4 regions of the Mesorhizobium sp. ESP-6-2 genome follow, and region 4 is predicted to be linked to each of the others. Evidence: predicted binding sites of a transcription regulator. Region 4 holds the regulator's gene; each other region holds the start of a gene.

Region 1 (5,503 bases), on a different contig from region 4:
TGCGGGCTTGCCGACAGAAGCGCCGTCGATGTCGTCGAGGCTATGCTCGTCTCCTGCGACGACGACACTCCGCGCGAGGAATGGCATCGCGTCGGCATGGACTTCCACATCGAGCTGGCGCGACTGTCCGGCAATGAATTCCTGTTTCGGGCCGTCCGCGATGCGATGACCAGGCTTTCGCGCGCCCGTTGGCTGGAGGTACGCGATGGAGCGGCCCTTGGCCGCGCGTGGGCTGAACATCACGCCATCCTGGCCGCCGTGCGGAGCGGCGATGCACAGGAAGCCGGGCGCTTGCTCTCAGAGCATATCGTCGGCAGTCGCGACCGTCTGTTGACGTCGCTGGCCAATGATCGCCGCGGCCTTCGCGCCAGGGGATTCGCCGTCGTGGCGGCATAATGCAGCCTGCAGGGCAGGCCACTCGCCGCCGAAAAAAGGACCGCCGGCCCCGAGCCCCACTTTCGGCCTCGCTTCGTGGACGCCGATGGCGTAGGACCGGGCGATGGAAAACAACCGATTTGAAGTACCCGTGACCGTCAAATCAGTCACGGCGGGAAGTACACAGCTCTTACGCTCGGCCCGCGAGGCTTCCGACTATCTCATGAACAGCTGGCCCGGGAAGCGCACTCCCAAGCATCGCGCGGCGCTGCAGGCCTGCCACGATGCGCTGGCCGGCGACAAGCCGGCCATGAACGCAAGGCGCGCCTTTATCGCGGCGGCGCGTGAAGTGGACGTCTTCGTCAGCGACAAGGCGCCGGCCTGATCCAGGCCGGATTGCCGCCGCGCGCCGTCATTCCTCTGTTTCAGTCTCGGCGTCAGTCTCGGGTTTCTGACGCTCCCGCGCCGCAGCCTTGGCCGCCAGCTTTTCGGCCTTCTTGGCCGCCTTCTGGCGATCGCGTTCCTTGCGTTCCTGATCGTAATTTGGTGCTCGTGCCATAGCGGCTCCTTTTTTGCTGTTCTTGTGGGCTGACTACGCGTCGTTCGCCTTCCGAGGTCTCGGAGCCGGCACCAGGGTTCCTATAAGCTGCTTCGGTCGATCACAAGGTCGGCGGCGCCGAAACGCTCCTTTGCTGTCAACTGCTGATGCCAATAGGGATAGAGCAGGGGCGGGCGGCTGACCGCGTCGAGGCGATCACGTTCCTCGCCGGTCAGCGTCAGGCTGGCCGCCGCGATATTGTCCCTGAACTGGGCCTCGTTGCGCCCGCCGATCACCAGCGAGCTGATAGCCGGCCGGCCAAGCAGCCAGGCAAGCGCCACCTGTGCGGCGGACACACCGCGGGCCTTGCCTATTTCGACCAGCACATCGACGATCCGCCACAGCCGGTCCTCGTCGCGGATCGGCGGTTCGGACCAGCCGGCGACCTGGCGCGCGGTCGGGTTGTCACGGTGATACTTGCCCGACAGCAGGCCTCCCGCCAGCGGGCTCCACACCAGCACGCCCAATCCCTGGTCGACCGAGATCGGCAGCAGCTCGTATTCGGCTTCGCGTGCCTCGAGCGTGTAGTGGATCTGCTGGGTGACGAAACGCGGCTGATGGCGGCTGTCGCTGATGGACAGCGCCTTCATCACCTGCCAGCCGGAATAGTTGGAGCAGCCGATATAGCGGATCTTGCCCTGGCCGACCAGCGCATCGAGCGCGGCGATGGTCTCTTCGAGTGGCGTCACGCCGTCCCATTCGTGCAGGAAATAGATGTCGATGACGTCAGTCTTGAGCCGCTTCAGGCTTTTCTCGCATTCGCGGATCAAATGATGGCGCGACAGGCCTTCGTCATTGGGACCGTCGCCGATGCGCATGCGCGCCTTGGAGGCGATCAGCACGTCGTTCCTGCGCTTGCCGCCGAGTGCCTCGCCGATGATATCTTCTGACAGGCCGTCCGAATAGACATTGGCCGTGTCGATGAGATTGATGCCGGCATCGATGCACAGATCGATCATGCGCTTCGCTTCGGCGAGATCGCTGTTGCCGACAGCCGCGAACGGGCCTGCGCCGCCAAAGGTCATGGTGCCCATGGTCAGCGCCGAAACCTTCAGGCCGGAACGGCCGAGAGTGCGGTATTCCATGTCAGTCCTCGCGATTGAGAATGGCCCGAGCAGGTTGCTGGATTTGTAGGACAATCCGCGCGGCTTGTCGCCCTCCGGCCCCGGCACACCGATGAGCGGCCCTGGCGTGCCCCTGCAATAAAACCGTCATTGCCGGCCTATACTCAGTCGGTCAGGGTGTTGCGCGCCGCCGTCAGGACGCGGCCAGTGTGCCCGGTCGTTGCCGGAGGCGGCAGCTTGCAGATGGAGGAGCACCAGATGAATGAATCCATACCCAAGTCCGGCGCCCGTGACTGGCTGGAAGCCGAACTCGCCGACACGCTCGACGAGGACTATGAGCTGGAGATGTCGGAACCGGCGCTGTCGCTGGAGATCGCCAGGATCTACAAGAACGCGCATCCGCCTTCTATCGACCGAATGCAGTATTTTCGCGACCTGATCGGGCTGCAATCCGAGCTGATCAAGCTGCAATCCTGGGTCGCCTACCACAAGAAGAAGCTTGTGGTGATCTTCGAAGGCCGTGATTCGGCTGGCAAGGGCGGCGTCATCAAGCGCATCACCCAGCGGCTCAATCCGCGGATCTGCCGCGTCGTGGCGCTTCCGGCGCCGACCGAGCGCGAGAAGTCGCAATGGTATTTCCAGCGTTATGTGCCGCACCTGCCGGCCGGCGGCGAGATCGTTCTGTTCGACCGCTCCTGGTACAACCGTTCCGGCGTCGAGCGGGTGATGGGTTTCGCTGGGCCCGATCAGGTGGAGGAATTTTTCCGTGACGTGCCGGAGTTCGAGCGCATGCTGGTCCGCTCGGGCATCACGCTGGTCAAATACTGGTTCTCGATCACCGACGAGGAACAACAGATGCGCTTCCTGATGCGCATCCACGATCCGATGAAGCAGTGGAAGCTGTCGCCGATGGACCTGCAGTCGCGCGTGCGCTGGGAACAGTACACCAAAGCCAAGGAAGAGACCTTCGCCCGTACCAACATTCCGGAGGCACCCTGGTTCATCGTCGAGGGCAATGACAAGAAGCGGGCGCGGCTGAACTGCATCGACCACCTCTTGCAGCAGGTTCCCTACGAAGAGGTGCCGCACGAGGAGATCACGTTACCCGAGCGCGTCTTCAATCCCGAATACGAGCGCCAGGTGCTGCCGCGCGAGCTCTACGTGCCCGAGAAGTATTGAACGAGAGTTTGGCCTTCTCCCCGTATAGTGACCGGGAGAAGGGATCTGCACCAAGGGTTTCGCCAATTCCCACTGTCGCACAACTAATTCCTAAGTCCGCTTGATGACGACATGCGTGGCAAGCGGCGTCGCTACTTGTTCGCTGCACGCGTAGCCGAGCTTCGGCATATCAATCCCGGCGAAGAGGTGCTCGCCGGAGCCGAGCAGCACCGGCGAGATCGCCAGATGCATCTCGTCGATGAGCCTCTCCTGAATATATTGCCGGACGGTGGCGACGCCGCCGCCGACCCGCACATCGCTGCCATTGGCCGCTGCTCTTGCCTGCTCGAGCGCCGAATGGATGCCATCCGTGACAAAGTAAAAGGTCGTGCCGCCTTCCATGACGATGGGCTCGCGCGCATGGTGGGTCAGCACGAAGACCGGCACATGATAGGGCGGGTTGTCGCCCCACCAGCCCTTCCAGTTTTCGTCGGCCCATTCGCCGCGGATCGGCCCGAACATGTTGCGGCCCAGGATCCAGGCGCCGACATTTTCAAAGCTGCGCGCCGCGAACGCCTCGTTGGTATCGGTGGTGCCGCCATCGTCTCCGAGCACCATCTTGCGGAAGGTGCGGGTGCCGATCATCCATTTGTGCAGGGCTTCCCCACCGACGCCGAGCGGGTTTTTCAAATCCTGGTCGGGACCGGCGCCGTAACCGTCGAGCGACAAGGTGAATGCGTTGACGCGAAGTTTGGACATGGAAAGCCTCCTCAGGACCGGTTGTATTTTGCAAGCAGTTATTTTTCTAGCAAACCGATGGCGAATTGCAAGCGGTATTTTCAGCGGTCGAGAAGACGCATATCCCTACCTCGCCCGTGCGATGTCCAGAGGATTACCTGATGGTCGGCTCGGATGCCAAAGTAGCGGCTGCCGAGACGGCCGCCATACCGGCTCATTCGCCGGTGAGTTCCATGAAGAGCATATGGTCTGAAGGCGTGGGAGGAAACTATGCTCTCAGCATCTCCGCCACCTCAGGGGCGAAATAGGTCAAAATGCCGTCGCAGCCGGCGCGTTTGAAGGCAAGAAGCGATTCCAGCATAGCCTTTTCGCCGTCGATCCAGCCATTGGCGCCCGCCGCTTTGATCATCGAATATTCGCCCGACACCTGGTAGGCGAAGGTCGGCACCGCAAATTCGTCCTTCAGCCTGCGGATGATATCGAGATAGGGCAGGCCGGGCTTGACCATCAGCATGTCGGCGCCTTCGGCCAGGTCCTGCTCGGCCTCGCGCACCGCTTCGTCTGAATTGGCGTGGTCGATGTAATAGGTCTTCTTGTCGCCCTTGAGCAGGCCGGCCGTGCCGACCGCCTCGCGGTACGGCCCGTAGAAGGCGGAGGCGAATTTCGTTGCATAGGACATGATCGCCACGTCTTGGAAACCGTTTGCGTCGAGCGCGTCGCGGATGGCGCCGATGCGGCCGTCCATCATGTCGGACGGCGCGATGATGTCGGCGCCGGCCGCTGCTTGTATGACGGCGGCCGCGGTCACCTGTTCCACCGTCTCGTCATTGACGATGAGACCGTCACGCAGGATGCCGTCATGGCCATGGCTGGTGAACGGGTCGAGCGCGGCATCGGTGATGACGCCGATCTCAGGCACCGCGTCCTTGATCGCGCGCGTGGCGCGGTTGATGACGTTGTCGGGATCGAGGATATGGGAGCCGGTCTGGTCGCGCAGCGAAATGTCCACATTGGGAAAGGTGGCGAGCGCGGGGATGCCGAGCTTTGCCGCGCGTTCGGCCTCCTTGACGGCAAAGTCGATCGACAGGCGGAAGACGCCCGGCATGGCGGCGATCGGCTCGCGCACTTGTCTGCCGTCGACGACGAAGATCGGCCAGATCAGGTCGTCGACGGAAAGCCTGTTCTCCTGCACCAGGCGCCGCGACCAGTCGGCCTTGCGCATGCGTCGCAAGCGGCGGCTGCCGGTGATGTCGTCGACGCTGCGCGCGCCGGCAGGTTTTGCCGGGGTGAATCTGTTCATCGCCAAAAACTCTCTTTTGGCCGGCTTTTATCACGCACCGTGGTGCTGACCAATGCGACACGTTTGTGCCAGCAATCCGGTCGGGTCCCTATTCGGGTTGCCCATTGCCCGAAAGGATCTGCGCCGCACCGTGCATGCCGACACGGAACGCCTCGTCGAAGCCGACGCCGCGCACTTGCCAGGCATAGGTCCTGCCGGCCTTCGCTAGCCGCCAGTCGGCGATCCAGCCGAACTCCTTGTCGCTCCAGACGATGCTGCCGGAAAGCGCCT
Region 2 (5,503 bases), on a different contig from region 4:
CTTCGTCATTTCACCGACCTCTCCGCCGTTTCCGAAGGCGACCTGCGCTCCATGCTGACCGACGCAGTGGAGCGCAAGGCGCGCCTCAAGGCGGGCGAGCGGTCGAAACCGCTCGAAGGCAAGGTGCTGGCGATGATCTTCGACAAGCCGTCGACGCGCACGCGCGTCTCCTTCGATGTCGGCATGCGTCAGCTTGGCGGCGAGACCATCATGCTGACCGGCACCGAGATGCAGCTCGGCCGCTCCGAGACCATCGCCGACACAGCCAAGGTTCTGTCGCGCTATGTCGATGCCATAATGATCCGCACCACCTCGCATGAGCGGCTGCTGGAGCTGACCGAGAATGCGACCATCCCGGTGATCAACGGGCTCACCGACGATACCCATCCTTGCCAGCTGATGGCCGACATCATGACCTTCGAGGAGCATCGCGGTCCGGTCGCCGGCAAGACCATCGCCTGGACTGGCGACGGCAACAACGTGCTGCATTCGCTGCTGGAAGCCTCGGCGCGGTTCCGCTTCAACCTCAACGTCGCGGTGCCCGAAGGCAGCGAGCCGGCGCAGAAGCACGTCGACTGGTCAACCGCACATGGCGGCAAGCTCTCCTTTACCCGCTCGCCAGAGGAAGCCGTCGACCAGGCCGACTGCGTCGTCACCGACTGCTGGGTGTCGATGGGCCAGGAGCACCGCGCCCGCGGCCACAACGTGTTTTCGCCCTACCAGGTCAACGCCAAGCTGATGGCCAAGGCAAAGCCCGACGCGCTGTTCATGCACTGCCTGCCGGCGCATCGCGGCGAGGAAGTGACCGATGAGGTCATCGACGGTCCGCATTCGGTGGTCTTCGACGAGGCCGAGAACCGGCTCCACGCCCAGAAGGCCGTGCTTGCCTGGTGTCTTGGGGCCTGAAGTGGACTTGAAGTGTCTTGGCGCTCGACGTGCCGGGGAACTTGATCTCCGGAGGCGCGATGCCTATCTGCGCGGCATCACGCAAATCAAGCGCGTTTAGACGCATGCTCCCCAAAGGGCGGCATGGCCGCGCCCTGGAGCTTTGTCATGCTGGAAACCCATCAAGTGGCTGAACATCACCCCAAACTCGGCGAATTCGGTTACGCTGGCGATGATCACGTCGTGCCCTTCGAGGTCGGTCCGCTCGATGTGCGCGGCCGCACCGTGCAGCTCGGGCCGATGCTCGATGCGATCCTTGGCCGCCATGACTATCCCGAGCCGGTTGCCCGGCTGCTGGCGGAAGCCTGTGTGCTGACGGTGCTGCTAGGCACCTCGCTCAAGTTCGAGGGCAAGTTCATCCTGCAGACCCGCACCGACGGGCCTGTCGACATGCTGGTCGCGGATTTTTCCACGCCCTCGGCGCTGCGTGCCTATGCGCGCTTCGATGCCGACCGGCTGGAGGCGCTGATTGCGGCCGGCGAGACCTCGCAGCAAACGCTGCTCGGCAACGGTGTGCTGGCGCTGACCATCGACCAAGGTGCCCACACGCAGCGCTACCAGGGCATCGTCCAGCTCGACGGCGAGACCCTGGAAGAGGCCGCGCGCACCTATTTCCGCCAGTCGGAGCAGATCCCGACCGATCTCCGGCTTTCCGTCGCCAAGCTTTTGACGCCCGGCCCCGGCGGCGCGCGCGAGCAGTGGCGGGCGGGCGGCATCCTGGCGCAGTTCCTGCCGCAGGCCTCCGAGCGCATGCGCGTTCCTGACCTGCCCGGCAGGGATGGCGATCCGCGCGAGGAGATCCACGATCCCACAGACAATTCCTGGCAGGAATTGCTGGCGCTGCTCGGCACCATCGAGCCGACCGAACTGATCGATCCGACCATCGGCGCCGAGCGGCTGCTCTATCGTCTGTTCCACGAGCATGGCGTGCGCGTCTTCGGCGGCGTTCCCGTCGCCGATCAGTGCTCATGCTCCCGCGACAAGATCCGCGGCATCCTCGAGGGCTTCTCCGCGCAGGAGATCAAGGACAGCACCGAGGACGGCGGCATCCACGTCGCCTGCGAGTTCTGTTCGACGCAATATGACTTCGACCCGGCCGAGTTTGCGGCGCAGTGAAGTGCTTCGTTCTCCTCGTCACTATACGGGGAGAAGGTGCCGGCAGGCGGATGAGGGGCAGCGCTGAGTTCGGCGTTAGGGCAGTCTTCATTCGGTGCGCGAGATAGATCTCCAGAGTCGGCGCCGCCCCTCATTGTCCTGCCGGACATTTCTCCCCCGTATAGTGACGGGGAGAAAGAGGCTGTCGCCGCCGCTTTCGCTAATTCACCGTTCGCCTCGTCCCTGGCAGATCCAGCGAAAACGCGGGGATAGCGATGTCGAATGTCTCGCCCCGCTCGTTGCGCATGGTGTAGTGGCCGACCATGATCCCCGACGGCGTCGAGAGCGGACAGCCCGACGTGTATTGGTAGCTGTCGCCGGGATTGAGTTCGGGCTGATCGCCGACCACGCCGGCGCCTCGCACTTCCTCGACCCGGCCGGCGCCGTCGGTTATGTGCCAATAGCGCGATAACAGCTGCACGAATTCGTCGGACTGGTTGTCGATCGTTATCTGGTAGCCCCAGACGTAGCGGTTTTCCGTAGGATCCGAGCGGTCCTCGAGATAGAACGGCCTGACCTGCACTTCGATGTTGCGCGTGACGGCGCGGTACATGAGCGGCTCCAAAACAAATCCGGTGTGGAACATTCGGCGCTCTTTGCGGTTCGATCAACCGTGCGCGTCCGAGTTGCCACCTCGAGGGGGCAAGTGCCGACAAACAATGTCATTTGAGTGACACATGACAATGATGGTGTGCACCAGCAATGCCGGGCGACTCGGGCGCTCTGTCGAACTGTCGAAAACGGCCGCCAGGCGGGCCGGTTTTTCTGGAGTGACCGGATATCGATGGAACTCGCTCTCATAACCGGCTCGCTTTCGATCGCTCTCATCGCCTCAAATCTCGCCAGCATCCTGCTCGCCTGTTCGCGCCTGAAACGGCGCGCCGCCATCGCGCCGCCGGCCGGCAAGCCGCTGCCTGTGTCGATCGTCATCCCGGCGCGCGGCGTCGAGCCGTTTACCCATGAGACGCTTGAGCGCGCTTTCTCGCTCGACTGGCCGCGCTACGAACTGATCTTCTGTGTCGCCCATGCCGACGACCCCGCGGTCAAGCCGATCCGCGCCGCCATCGCCCGCTTTCCAGCCGTGCCGGCCCGCCTGCTTACCGGCGACGACCGCATCAGCGCCAACCCGAAACTGAACAATTGCGTCAAGGGCTGGGAGGCTGCGCGCCACGACTGGGTCATTCTCGCCGATTCCAACGTGCTGATGCCGAAAGACTACGTCCAGCACCTGATGGCGGCATGGCGGCGGGACACCGGCCTGGTTTGCTCGACGCCGATCGGTTCGCGGCCCGACGGCTTCTGGGCAGAAGTCGAATGCGCCTTCCTCAACACGCTGCAGGCGCGCTGGCAATATGCCGGCGAGGCGCTTGGCCTCGGCTTTGCCCAGGGCAAGAGCATGTTGTGGAACAAGCAGATGCTCGACGCCAATGGCGGCATCCGTGCGCTCGCCGCCGAGATCGCGGAGGATGCCGCGTCGACCAAACTGGTCAACAGGCTGGGCCTGCGCGTCAATCTCGTCGCTTCGCCTTTCGAGCAGCCGCTCGGGCAGCGCATGCCGGGCGAGATCTGGTCGCGCCAGGCCCGCTGGGCGCGCCTGCGCCGCGTCACCTTTCCGCTGTTCTTCGCACCCGAGATCCTGACCGGCGTGGCGGCTCCGCTCGTGCTGGCGCTGATCGCCGCAGCCAGCGCCGGCGTCAGCCTGCCCATGACAGCGCTCTGCGTGCTGGCGCTCGCCTACCTGCCGGAATGCATGCTCGCCTCGGCAAAGGGCTGGTATCTGTCGCCGCGCATCGTCACCGCGATGATCGCACGAGACCTGATGTTGCCCGCCATCTGGGCGCGCGGCTGGCTGGGTCGTGCGGTCGACTGGCGCGGCAACGCCATGACCATCGGCACCAAGGCGGCTGAACTGGAAGAGACGCCATCGCGCGCCTGATCGACGCGGACGACGATGCCTCGACCGGCCTTATTTGGCGGCCTCAAGCGCCTGCGCGATGTCTTCCAGCAGATCGTCGGTATCCTCCAGCCCGACCGACAGCCTGAGCGTGCCGGGTCCGATGCCGAGCTCGGCGCGCGCTTCGTCGCTGAGGTTCTTGTGCGTCGTCGTCGCCGGATGGGTGATCAGGCTTTTGGCGTCGCCGAGATTGTTCGAGATCAGGACGATGTCGAGCGCGTTCTGCAGGGCGAAGGCACCCTGCTTGCCGCCCTTGACGTCAAAGCAGATCAGGGTGGAGCCGCCCGACATCTGCTTCTTGACGATATCGGCCTGCGGATGGTCGGCGCGGCCGGGATAGATGACGCGGGCGATCTCCGGCTGCTCGGCCAGGAAATCGGCGATCTTGCCGGCGCTCTCCGTCTGCTGGCGCACGCGCAGCGGCAGCGTTTCCAGGCCCTTCAGCAGCGTCCAGGCGTTGAACGGCGACAGGCTGGGGCCGGTATGGCGGAAATAATCGTGCAGGTTTTCGTCGATCCATTTCTTGTCCGACAGGATGACGCCGCCGAGACAACGGCCCTGGCCATCGATGTGCTTGGTCGCCGAATAGACCACGACATGCGCGCCGAGCTGCAACGGCTTCTGCTGCAGCGGCGTGGCGAAGACATTGTCCACGACCAGCCGCGCGCCGATCGAATTGGCAAGCGAAGCGACGGCTGATATGTCCACCACCTCAAGCGTCGGGTTGGTCGGGCTTTCCAGGAAAAACAGCTTGGTGTTGGGCCGAACCGCCTTTTCCCAGTTGGCAATGTCGGTGCCGTCGACCAGCGTCGCCTCGATGCCGTAACGCGGCGCCAGCGTCTCGACCACCCAGCGGCAGGAGCCGAACAGGGCGCGCGCCGCAACGATATGATCGCCGGCCTTGACGCTGCACAGGAGGGCTGCCGTCACCGCCGCCATGCCGGACGCGGTGGCGCGCGCGTCCTCGGCGCCTTCGAGCGCGCACATGCGCTTCTCGAACATGTCGACGGTCGGATTGGCATAGCGTGAATAGATGAAGCCCGGTTCCTCGCCCTTGAAGCGGGCTTCGGCGGCTTGGGCCGTCTCATAGACATAGCCCTGGGTCAGGTATATCGCCTCGGAAGTTTCACCGAAGCCGGAACGCAGGGTCCCGCCATGCACGAGTGCGGTCTGAGGCTTCCAGTTGCGCGTCTTGCTCGTCATCGTCCTATCCAAACACAAAAAAACCGGCCGCGAAAAAGTCGCAACCGGTCCATACGGCCTTGCGGCCCGACGGTCCTTTAGCGACTTGTTTAACGTGGCTGCAAGCCGACCGGCCAAATCACCACGGGATAACGACCCTTTAGACCCGCGCCACGCTTGCGTCAATTGCCGGCTTCATTAAGAGACTTGTACCAGCAGAGCGGAGCCAGACTTTGCGGCAGACAGGAATTCTTCCCGATCAGGACA
Region 3 (5,503 bases), 580 kb from region 4:
AAAGACCGAGCTGAAGTAACCCCGAAAAACTCACCCTGCCCCTCGATATTGATGCCGGTCGTCCATGCCTTGTTTCGCAAGCGCGTCGGGACGTCAAGCAACTGCCGTGGGACCAGGCTCTTGTGTCGGCAGGACCGAAGCGCCAAAGTCGCGGCCACTACCCTGCCCCTGCGGGTGGGAGCGAGGAGCGTGTCGTGCGATTTCTCGAAACCTTGTCGCGGCGCTGGAACGGGCTTACGCTGGCGCTGCAGTTCATCATTGCCGGCGGCTTCGGGCTGCTTGCTGTGATGTTGGTGGTCGGCTTCTGGGTCACCGCGCAAATCCGCGAAAGCGTGCTCCACAATTCGGCGGCCACGACTGCCCTTTATGTCGACAGCGTGATCGCTCCGCTGCTCCCCGATCTGCGCACGAACCATCAGCTCGATGACACCGTCAAACGGGCGCTTGACGAGACCCTCGGCCAAGGTGCGCTCGGCAAACGGCTGTTTTCCTTCAAGTTGTGGCGTCGGGACGGCACGGTGCTGTATTCGAAGGACACGGCCTTGATCGGCCGGCAGTTCGGCCCGAGCGCCAATCTGCGTGCCGCCTTCGCCGGGAATGTCGTCGCCGAGTTCAACGAGCTAGGCGACGAGGACGACAAGGAGGAGAGGGCCGCGGGCGTGCCGCTGCTGGAAATCTACAATCCAGTCCGCGAACCCTGGTCGGGCGAGGTGGTCGCCGTCACCGAATTCTACGAGATCGCCGACGATTTCCAGGCGGCTCTGGCTTCCGCCTTGCTGTCAAGCTGGCTGATCGTGGCCGGCGCCACGCTGGCGGCGCTGCTGCTGTTGTCGGGGATCGTCATACGTGGCAGCCGCACCATCGACAAGCAGCGCGGCGTTCTGCAGGGCCAGGTGTCCGAGCTGCAGGCGCTGGTCTCGCAAAACCGGGCGCTGCGCCTGCGCGTCCAGCAGGCGTCGCGCCGTGCCACGGCGCTCAACGAACGATACTTGCGTCGTATCGGTGCCGACCTTCATGACGGGCCGGCTCAGCTCGTCGCGCTGGCGGCGCTGCGTGTGGATAGCCCCGCCATTTCCGGCGAGGGTGCCTCCAGCGACAGCCGCAACGCCGAGATTGCCATGATCCGCATGGCGCTGGACGACGCGATGCGTGAAATCCGCGGCATCTGCAACGGCCTCGTCCTGCCGCAGATAGAAACGGCCGCGGCCGGCGACATTCTGCGTCTTGCCGTCGACGAGCATCAACGCAGGACCCGCAGTTCCGTGGCGCTGACCTTATCCAGGCAGTTGCCCGAACTGGGCGCTTCGGAGAAGATCAGCATCTATCGCTTCGTCCAGGAGGGGCTGAACAACGCCTACCGTCATGGGCAGGGCAAGGATCAGGAGGTGAAGGCCGGGATGACAGGCGGCAAGTTCTTCGTTGAAGTATCGGATGGCGGGCCCGGATTCGACCCGAGGCGGGCAGAAGGCCTGGGGCTCGCCGGCATCAGGGAGCGTATCGAAAGCATTGGTGGCCAGTTCGAGACCACGACCGGGCCGCAGGGAACACGATTGATGATTACGCTAGCTGTCGAGGATCAACCATGATCGGTACCATCCGTGTCGCCATTGTCGACGACCATCCGCTGTTTCGCGAAGGCGTTACCCGCAGCCTGTCGGAGATCGGCGGCTTCGACATGGTGGCCCAGGGCGCCACGGCGCAGGATGCCGAACGCATCGCCTCGACTTTGCAGCCCGACATACTGCTGCTCGACATCAGCATGCCGGGTGACGGTCTTGCGTCGGTGGCCGGCATACTGGGTGCCAATCCCGGACAGAAGATCGTCATGCTGACGGTCTCGGAGGCCAATGCTGACGTGGCGCGGGCGCTGAACGCCGGTGTGCGCGGCTATGTGCTGAAGGGGGTCGGCTCGCGCATGCTGGCCGAAATCCTGCATGGTGTCGCGGCCGGCGAGACCTATGTGTCGCCGACCCTGTCGGCCCGCCTGCTTTCGGACCTGCAATCGCTGCAGCCGGGCAACGGCAGGACGGACCGCCTGCGTCAGCTCACCGGACGCGAGGCCGAGATCCTGCAGCTGGTGGCGGAAGGGCTGAGCAACAAGGAAGTGGCGCTGCGGCTGGCACTGCAGGAAAAAACGGTCAAGCATCACATGACCGGTGTGCTGTCCAAGCTCAACGTCCGCAATCGCACCGAGGCGGCGCTGCTGATGCGCGAAGCGCGGGATCGGGCCGGCAGCTAATCCTGGTCGCCCGCAAGGGATCCACAGTTTGGGAAAGCGCGGTGCAGCGGAACGCTCCAGGGCAAAAAAAGACGGCCCCTACACGGGGCCGGAGCGAGAAGGTCACCTCCGCCGGGGGGCGGCGGAGGTGACACGTAGAGCGGGCGATGCCTATTGCCCGCTCTACAACCCCTTGAGGCGGCTTATATCCGCCGCCGTCGCAGGGCGCTCGACGATCGTGCGGCCCAGAGCGTCGGTCATTTTGAAGCGACCCTTCTCGATCTCTTCGCCGAAACCGTTAGGGTGCTGCACCACGATCTTGTTGTCGTCTATTTCGACACGATCGCCGGTTGTTGCGTTCACATGCTTGCCGGAGCTGCTGGCGCCCTTCCCCTTGCCACTGTTGCCGCCGCCATTGTTCCCGTTGCCGCCAGCGTTGCCATTGTTGCCTCCGGCGTTGCCATTGTTGCCGCCGCCACTATTCCCGCCTCCACCATTGCCGCCGCCATTGCCGCCATTGCCGTTCTTGGCCTGGGCGCTGGACACGACAATGCCTGCGGCGGAACCGTGAAAATCGAGGTGATAGGGGGCTATGGTCAGCGCCAGTGCCGGCACTGCTCTCAGGGCCAGCCAGCAACAATGAGCCATGATCGATCTGCGCATCAGTCCCTCACTTGATTGGACCGGCAAATTCAGAGGCCATCTCGTGCAGGTACGCGACCATCGGCGACATGGCGTGTTCGTGTAAGTGGCCCACGACCGATGCCGCGGCAATCCAGACCTTCGACCCGATCGGTTTAGGACCTTAGTCCGAGTTTCAAACCGGATATGGCGCGAGGTTTGCGGTCAAGCTGGCGGGTGCACGAATGTCACGAAAGTGTGACCGATCGTCTATAAGGGGTCGAAACGCGTGACACGCTCCAGCCATCCAGGAAGCCAGAGGCAGACCCATGACCGACCATCGCTCGCCCGACGCCAGATTCCGCACCAGCCTGCTTGAGGAAAACGACGGTCCGGCGACCAACCCCACCGACAACAGCACCATGGGCGAAATCATCGCCGAGCGGTTCTCCCGCCGCGCCTTCCTCAAGGGTTCGCTGGCCGTCTCGGCCATCGCCGCCACCGTCAGCCCGCTGGCGCTCGTGGCCGCCGACGATGCGCGTGCCGCCGAGGGTTCGGCTTTCTCGTTCGACGAACTCGAAGCCGGTATCGACGACAAGCACCATGTCGCGCCGGGCTACGACGCCGACGTGCTGTTGCGCTGGGGCGATCCGCTGTTTGCCGATTCGCCGGAGTTCGACCCGGCCAGGCAGTCGGCTGAGGCCCAGGCAAGACAATTCGGCTACAACAATGACTATGTCGGCTATATCGGGATCGATGGCTCCGCCGAGCACGGCCTGCTGGTCGTCAACCACGAATACACCAATCCGCATCTGATGTTCCCGGGCATCGTCAAGATCGTCGAGAAGGACGGCAAGAAAGCGGCCGAACTCGCACCGCTCTCGAAGGAGCAGGTAGACGTCGAGATGGCGGCACATGGCGGCACCATCGTCGAGATCCGCAAGGAAGGCGGCAAGTGGCAGGTGGTGCGCGACGGCAAGTTGAACCGCCGCATCACCTCCAACACCGAAATGGCGCTGTCGGGCCCGGTCGCCGGTCATGACCGCGTCAAGACCAATGCCGACCCATCCGGCACCAAGGTCATCGGCACATTCAACAACTGCGCCGGCGGCGTCACGCCCTGGGGCACCTATGTCATGGCCGAGGAGAACATCCACGGCTATTTCTCCGGTGAACTGCCGGAAGGCCATAAGGAAGCCGCCAACTACAAGCGCCTCGGCATTCCAGAAGGGGCCTATGAATGGGGCGCGCATTACGACCGCTTCGACCTCGCCAAGGAGCCGAACGAGCCCAACCGTTTCGGCTGGATCGTCGAGGTCGACGTCAACGATCCGACGTCCACGCCGAGGAAGCGCACCGCAATGGGCCGCTTCAAGCATGAAGGCGCCGAATCGATCGTCGCCAAGGATGGGCGCGTCGTCTTCTATCTCGGCGACGACGAGCGCTTCGACTATGTCTATAAATTCGTCACATCAGGCCGTTTCGATCCGGACGACCGCGCCGCCAACATGAACCTGCTCGACGACGGCACGCTGCATGTCGCCAAGTTCGCCGCCGACGGTACGGTGGAATGGCTGCCGATCGTCTTCGGCAACGGCCCGCTGACGGCCGAGAACGGCTTTGCCGGCCAGGCCGACGTGCTGATCGAGACGCGGCGTGCCGCCGACCTGCTCGGCGCCACCAAGATGGACCGTCCCGAGGACATCCAGCCCAATGCTGTCAACGGCAAGGTCTATGTCATGCTGACCAACAATTCCAAACGCAAGGCCGACCAGGTCGACGCCGCCAACCCGCGCGCCGACAACGCCTTCGGCCACATCATCGAGATATCGGAGGATGGCGGCGATTTCGCCGGCACCAGGGGCAAATGGGAAGTGCTCCTGAAATGCGGCGATCCGGCGGTTGCCGATGTCGGCGCCACCTTCTCCACCGCCACTACGGCCAACGGCTGGTTCGGCATGCCCGACAATTGCGCGGTCGATTCGGCCGGGCGCCTGTGGGTCGCCACCGACGGCCAGGGCCCGAAGGCCACCGGCCGCACCGACGGCCTGTGGGCGGTCGACACCGAAGGGCCGGCGCGCGCGACGTCAAAACTGTTTTTCCGCGTGCCGATCGGCGCTGAAATGTGCGGGCCGCTGTTTGCGCCGGACGATCAGACCGCCTTCGTCGCCGTCCAGCATCCCGGCGACGGTGGCGAGGATTGGGAGGCGTTCGGCCGCCCGTCCTATTATGAGGATCCGTCGACGCGCTGGCCCGATTTCAAACCGGACATGCCGGTGCGGCCGGCGGTCGTCGCCATTACCAGGCAAGGCGGCGGCAAGATCGCGATTTAGAGGGCAATTCCAGGAAAGTGGGGTTCCGTCCGACGCGTAAAACGAACCTCCAGCCCGGTTCAGGGGCCGGAATTGGCGATCCGCCGGGCAATCCGCCCGGCGATCGCCTTGGCCTGGATGGCGGCATTGGCGAAGCAGCCGCGGATGCTCGGCCGCATGCCGGTGAACCAGAGGCCAGGCAGTTTCGGATCGGCATCGCCGCCGTTGAAGAGCGGAACGCCCTTGCCGTCGAGCACGCCGAGATCGCCGACCATCTGCTCAAGCCCGGTGCGGTAGCCCGTCGCGGCAATGACGATGTCGGGATCGATCAGGCTGCCATTGGCCAGGATGA
Region 4 (5,503 bases):
CCGAGATGGACGGCCGTGTCGAGCAGGCGCTGAAGCGCGCGGCACTGTGGAGCGAGGTCAAGGACAAGCTCAACGCCAGTGGCCTCAGCCTTTCGGGCGGCCAGCAGCAGCGCCTCTGCATCGCCCGCACGGTGGCCGTGAAGCCAGAGGTCATCCTGCTCGACGAGCCTGCCTCGGCACTCGATCCGCTGTCGACCGCCAAGATCGAGGAACTGATCGACGAGCTGCAGGCCGATTATACGATCGTAATCGTCACCCATAACATGCAGCAGGCGGCGCGCGTATCGAAGCAGACCGCCTTCATGTATCTGGGCGAGCTGGTCGAGTTCGACCGCACGGAGAAGATCTTCACGTCGCCCCGCGAGAAGCGCACGCAGGACTATATCACCGGCCGCTTCGGCTGATCCCACGCACACGAGGACCAAGATCATGGCCGAACATACAGTCGCAGCCTTTGACGAAGATCTCGGACAGATCAGCAGGCTGATCCGCGACATGGGCGATCTCGCCTCATCGATGGTCGGCGGCGCCACCAAGGCGCTCCTGAATTCCGACAACGCGCTCGCCCAGCGCGTCGTCTCCGACGACGCGATCATGGATGCGCGCCAGCGCGAACTCGACGACCGCGCCATCACCCTGATCGCCAAGCGGCAGCCCATGGCGGACGATCTGCGCCATGTCGTCGGCTCGATCCGCATGGCGGGCGATCTCGAACGCATCGGCGATCTCGCCAAGAACATCGCCAAGCGCGTCGGCACCGTCGGCCTGGCCGCCACGCCGCGCAACCTGTCGCACTCCATCGATGTCATGGCGCAGCTGGTGCTGATCCAGGTGCAAGGGGTGATCGAGGAGTATGCGGCGCGCGATTCCGCGGCACTTGCCAAGCTGCGCGCCGACGATGAACGCATCGACGTCAAATACACATCGGTGTTTCGCGAGCTGCTGACCTACATGATGGAGGATCCGCGCAACATCACCGCCTGCACGCATCTTTTGTTCTGCGCCAAGAATCTCGAGCGCATCGGTGATCACGTGACCAACATTGCCGAAAATGCCTATTATGTGCTGACCGGCACGCAATTGCCCGCCAATCGCCCGAAGCAGGACGAGACGGCGATGTCGGCGCCAGCGGCGTGACGGCAGGGGTGACCAGTCGATGATCGCGCCACGCATCATGGTGGTGGAGGACGAGGAGCCGCTGGGTGTGCTGCTCCGCTACAATCTGGAATCGGAGGGTTATCAGGTCGAGGTGGTGACGCGCGGCGACGAAGCCGAGATCCGCTTGCAGGAGAATGTCCCTGACCTTCTTGTGCTCGACTGGATGGTGCCGGCGGTTTCCGGCATCGAACTCTGCCGCCGTCTCCGGATGCGGCCCGAGACCGAGCGGCTGCCGATCATCATGCTGACGGCGCGCGGCGAGGAAAGCGACCGGGTGCGCGGTCTCTCCACCGGCGCCGACGACTATCTAGTCAAGCCGTTCTCAACCCCGGAATTCATGGCACGCGTCAAGGCGCTGCTGCGCCGCGCCAAGCCCGAAGTTCTGTCCAGCGTGCTCAAGGTCGGCGACATCGTGCTCGACCGTGAATCGCACCGGGTCTACCGCAAGAAGAGCGAGATCCGGCTCGGGCCGACCGAGTTCCGCCTGCTCGAATTCATGATGCGCCACCCGGGCCGCGTGTTCTCGCGCAGTCAGCTGCTCGACAATGTCTGGGGCGAAACGATCTATATCGACGAGCGCACGGTGGACGTGCATGTCGGCCGGCTGCGCAAGGCGGTCAACAATGGCCGCATGCCTGACGTGATCCGCACCATTCGGGGCGCGGGGTATGCGATCCGCGAAGACTAGGGATATGTCACGCAACGTTCTCGCCTATGCCTGATTTCGCTTGTGCCCCCGGCGCGAAAATTTCCTGGTCGACGAAGGTCAGCGCGCGCATGGCGCAACCCTCGCGGATCAGCGGCAGTTCGTTCGGCTCGGTGTCGAAGGAAATCGATTTCGAGTGCTGGCCGCCGGCGGTCTGGGCGATCGCCTCGCGCAATGCCGGCTCGATCAGGTCGAAGGCGGCCGCGCTGACGCCGACCATGGCGACCGGCGCCGGATCGATCAGGGCGAACAGGCTGCCAAGGCCATAGCCCAGCGCCTCGCCGGCCTTGCGGTAGGCTTCGCGCTCCGGCCCGTCCTTTTCGCGCGCCGAGGCCGCCAGGGTGCGCATGTCGGCGTCGCTGACGTCGACGGGCTCGGTGTCCTCGCCAAGCTGCCTAGCGTTGCGCCAGATGGCATAGTTCCCGGCATAGGCCTCGACACAGCCGCGCCGCCCGCAGCGGCAGAGCGCCCCGCCGGGGCGATGGATCATGTGGCCGAACTCGCCTCCGGATGAATGGGTGCCGGTGAACAGTTCACCCTTCAACACCAGGCCCATGCCGATGCCGTGCGACAAAAGGATGGCGATGAAGTCGTCGCGGTAGCGCTGGGGATCGCGCCAGCGCAGCGCCACCGCCATCATGTTGCAATCGTTCTCCATGGTGGCGGGAATGCCGAACTCGGTCTCCAGTATGTCGGCGAAGGCGATGTCGGTCTGCGGCGTGATCGGCGACCACAGCATGGTGCGCGCATCCGTGTCGGTGATGCCCTGGATCGCCAGCGCGATACGGGCGATGCTGCCGACGTCGAGGTCGGGATCCTCGAACCGCCGCCTGACGATGGCCACACATTCGCCGATCAGCGCCTCGCGCGACAGGGTCAGCGTGTCCAGCCGGCGCTGCTCTTCAGATATCACCTGGCCGGCATAGTCGATGACTGCGACGGAGAGGAAATTCAGCGACAGCACCACGGTCATCACAGCCGCGGCTTCAGGGTTGAGGCTGAGACCGACCTGCGGCCGGCCGCGTTTCAGCGCACCGGCCTCGCTCGGCTTGCTCTGCGCCAGGATGCCTTCGCCAATCAGGTCGGAGGAGATCGCCGATATGGTGGAATGGCTGAGCCCGGTGGTCGCGGCAATCTCAGTGCGCGAGGGCTGCCCGGCACGGCGCACGGCTGCGATCACCATCGCCCGGTTGCGTCGGCGCAGATCGTCGTGGCGGATTCCGACCGACATTCTTCTCGCATCCTCCCGGTCGCCGCGTTCTCTCCCCAGGCCTCGACGACCGTCAAATACTGGCAGAACCGGCCTTGGCTGTCATTATTTATTCCGGAGCTCGAAAAAAATTCCCGAGGACATCAAAATACATCAGAATCGGCGTTGACAGCGTTCCGACGATGGATCAGTGTTTTTTCGAGGCTCGAAAAAATAGAGCCTTTTGTGCCGGCCTAAGGGCCTGTTTGGTCGCGCCATACGCGGCGCAGGGAGGATTAAGATGAAGAGATTCACAGCCGCTATCCTGGCGGGTGTCGCCATGTCGCTGACGCTCGCGTCGGTCGCGCAGGCGAAGGACAAGGTCATCGGCGTTTCCTGGTCGAACTTCCAGGAAGAGCGCTGGAAGACCGACGAGGCCGCCATGAAGAAGGCGATCGAAGCCGCCGGCGACAAGTATATTTCCGCCGACGCCCAGTCCAATCCCGGCAAGCAGCTCACCGACGTCGAGAGCCTGATCTCGCAGGGCGCCAATTCGCTGATCATCCTGGCGCAGGACGCCTCCGCCATCGGCCCCGCGGTGCAGAAGGCGCTTGACGAAGGCATTCCGGTCGTCGGCTATGACCGCCTGATCGAGAATAAGGACGTCTTCTATCTGACCTTCGACAACAAGGAAGTCGGCCGCATGCAGGCCCGCGAAGTGTTCAAGGTGAAGCCGGAAGGCAACTACGTCTTCATCAAGGGCTCGGGTGCCGATCCGAATGCCGATTTCCTGTTCTCCGGCTCGATGGAAGTGCTCAAGGATGCCATCGACAGCGGCAAGATCAAGAATGTCGGCGAAGCCTATACGGATGGCTGGCTGCCGGCCAACGCGCAGAAGAACATGGAACAGTTCCTGACCGCCAACGACAACAAGGTCGACGCGGTGGTGGCGGCTAATGACGGCACTGCCGGCGGGGTCGTGGCGGCGCTGACGGCTCAAGGCCTGGCCGGCACCGTTCCGGTGTCGGGCCAGGACGGCGACCACGCGGCGCTGAACCGCATCGCCCTCGGCACGCAGACCGTGTCGGTTTGGAAGGACGCGCGTGAACTCGGCAAGAATGCCGCCGAGATCGCCTCGCAGCTGGCCGACGGCAAGAAGATGACCGATATCGCCGGCGTCAAGGACTTCACCACGCCCGGCGGGAACACCGTCAAATCGCTGTTCCTGACCCCGGTTGCGATCACCAAGGACAATCTCAACGTCGTCATCGACGCCGGCTGGATCAAGAAAGACGAGGTCTGTGCCGGCGTCGCGGCGGGCAGCGTCGCGGCCTGCAACTGATCTTCCATTTCAAGCGATGAACGCCGCGGCTGCCAAGCCGCGGCGTTTTTTCAAGAAGATTTGTTTTTCCGCCCCGGGCGGGTAACTTCTAGGCTGGCTTCCGGCATCCGCGTCAGACGGGCAGGCCGGTGGGAGAAAATCATGACCGACACGACGTCCAACCCGCAGGCCGACACCGCGCGTGCGTCGGAACTCGGCGCCGTCGCCCGGTTCCTGAAGGCGACCGAGATCGACACGCGCATGCTCGGCATGATCGGCGCGCTGCTGCTGATCTGGATCGGGTTGCATGTCCTGTCCAGCCTGCGTCTCGGCGTCAATCCGCTCGATTTCGACAGCCGTACCTTCCTCACGCCGCGCAATCTGTGGAACCTGTCGGTGCAGACCTCGGCCGTCGCCATCATGGCCTCGGGCATGGTGCTGGTCATCGTCATGCGCAATATCGACCTGTCCGTCGGTTCCGCCGAAGGGTTGATCGGCATGGTCATGGGCTTCGCCCAGGTGCACTTCCTGGTGCGGATGGTCGGTCTCGAGCTCGGCAACCCGTGGATCTGGGTCCTGGCGCTGGTCATCGGCCTGGTGCTCGGCCTGTTGATCGGCGCCTTCCAGGGCTTTGTCATCGCCTATCTCGAAGTGCCGGCCTTCATCGTCACGCTGGGCGGATTGCTGGTCTGGCGCGGTGCGGCATGGTGGGTCACCAGCGGCCAGACGGTGGCGCCGCTCAACACGACGTTCCAGCTGATGGGCGGCGGCCCGGCCGGATCGATCGGCGCAACCTGGAGCTGGGTGGTCGGTATCGCCGCCTGCCTTGCAGTGGTGCTTGCGCTGTTCAACGGACGGGTGCAGCGCAAGCGCTTCCGTTTCCCGCTGCGTCCGATCTGGGCCGAGACGCTGATCGGCGTGGTGACCTGCGCCGTCATCATGGGCGCGGTTTGGCTGGCCAATTCCTATCCGTGGCCAGTCGGCATCGTGAACAGATATGCAGCCGCCAACAACATCACCGTGCCCGAGGGCGGTCTGTTCATCGCCCACGGCATCGCCATACCGGTGCTGATGGCCATCGCCGTCGGGCTGGTCATGACCTTCATCACCAAACGCACCCGTTTCGGCC

The links. The regulator PhoB, encoded in region 4, activates phosphate uptake and scavenging genes when phosphate is short. The targets are predictions, from matches to a motif close to TGTCATNNANCTGTCAT.
Region 1: the regulator PhoB is predicted to act here: its motif matches at 2,172-2,188, upstream of ppk2 (polyphosphate kinase 2).
Region 2: the regulator PhoB is predicted to act here: its motif matches at 2,761-2,777, upstream of LB532_RS15310 (ceramide glucosyltransferase).
Region 3: the regulator PhoB is predicted to act here: its motif matches at 3,086-3,102, upstream of LB532_RS03320 (PhoX family protein).

The regions. Positions count from the first base shown of each region.
Region 1 covers NZ_JAIUGT010000003.1:286,558-292,060, reverse strand. The annotation lists gene LB532_RS10985 (GntR family transcriptional regulator) at 1-396, shown strand, start outside; gene LB532_RS10980 (DUF982 domain-containing protein) at 527-760, shown strand; gene LB532_RS10975 (hypothetical protein) at 788-934, opposite strand; gene LB532_RS10970 (aldo/keto reductase) at 1,015-2,058, opposite strand; gene ppk2 (polyphosphate kinase 2) at 2,296-3,216, shown strand; gene LB532_RS10960 (dihydrofolate reductase family protein) at 3,307-3,954, opposite strand; gene hemB (porphobilinogen synthase) at 4,202-5,233, opposite strand; gene LB532_RS10950 (DUF2066 domain-containing protein) at 5,322-5,503, opposite strand, start outside.
Region 2 covers NZ_JAIUGT010000005.1:77,767-83,269, reverse strand. The annotation lists gene argF (ornithine carbamoyltransferase) at 1-906, shown strand, start outside; gene LB532_RS15320 (Hsp33 family molecular chaperone) at 1,030-2,061, shown strand; gene apaG (Co2+/Mg2+ efflux protein ApaG) at 2,261-2,653, opposite strand; gene LB532_RS15310 (ceramide glucosyltransferase) at 2,885-4,036, shown strand; gene LB532_RS15305 (O-succinylhomoserine sulfhydrylase) at 4,067-5,257, opposite strand; SAM riboswitch at 5,315-5,392, opposite strand; gene LB532_RS15300 (2'-deoxycytidine 5'-triphosphate deaminase) at 5,470-5,503, shown strand, end outside.
Region 3 covers NZ_JAIUGT010000001.1:661,314-666,816, forward strand. The annotation lists gene LB532_RS03300 (hypothetical protein) at 1-34, opposite strand, end outside; gene LB532_RS03305 (sensor histidine kinase) at 195-1,586, shown strand; gene LB532_RS03310 (response regulator) at 1,583-2,239, shown strand; gene LB532_RS03315 (hypothetical protein) at 2,402-2,881, opposite strand; gene LB532_RS03320 (PhoX family protein) at 3,169-5,172, shown strand; gene LB532_RS03325 (flavin-containing monooxygenase) at 5,232-5,503, opposite strand, start outside.
Region 4 covers NZ_JAIUGT010000001.1:83,218-88,720, reverse strand. The annotation lists gene pstB (phosphate ABC transporter ATP-binding protein PstB) at 1-404, shown strand, start outside; gene phoU (phosphate signaling complex protein PhoU) at 430-1,137, shown strand; gene phoB (phosphate regulon transcriptional regulator PhoB) at 1,157-1,846, shown strand; gene LB532_RS00415 (ROK family protein) at 1,854-3,095, opposite strand; gene xylF (D-xylose ABC transporter substrate-binding protein) at 3,355-4,395, shown strand; gene LB532_RS00405 (sugar ABC transporter permease) at 4,537-5,503, shown strand, end outside.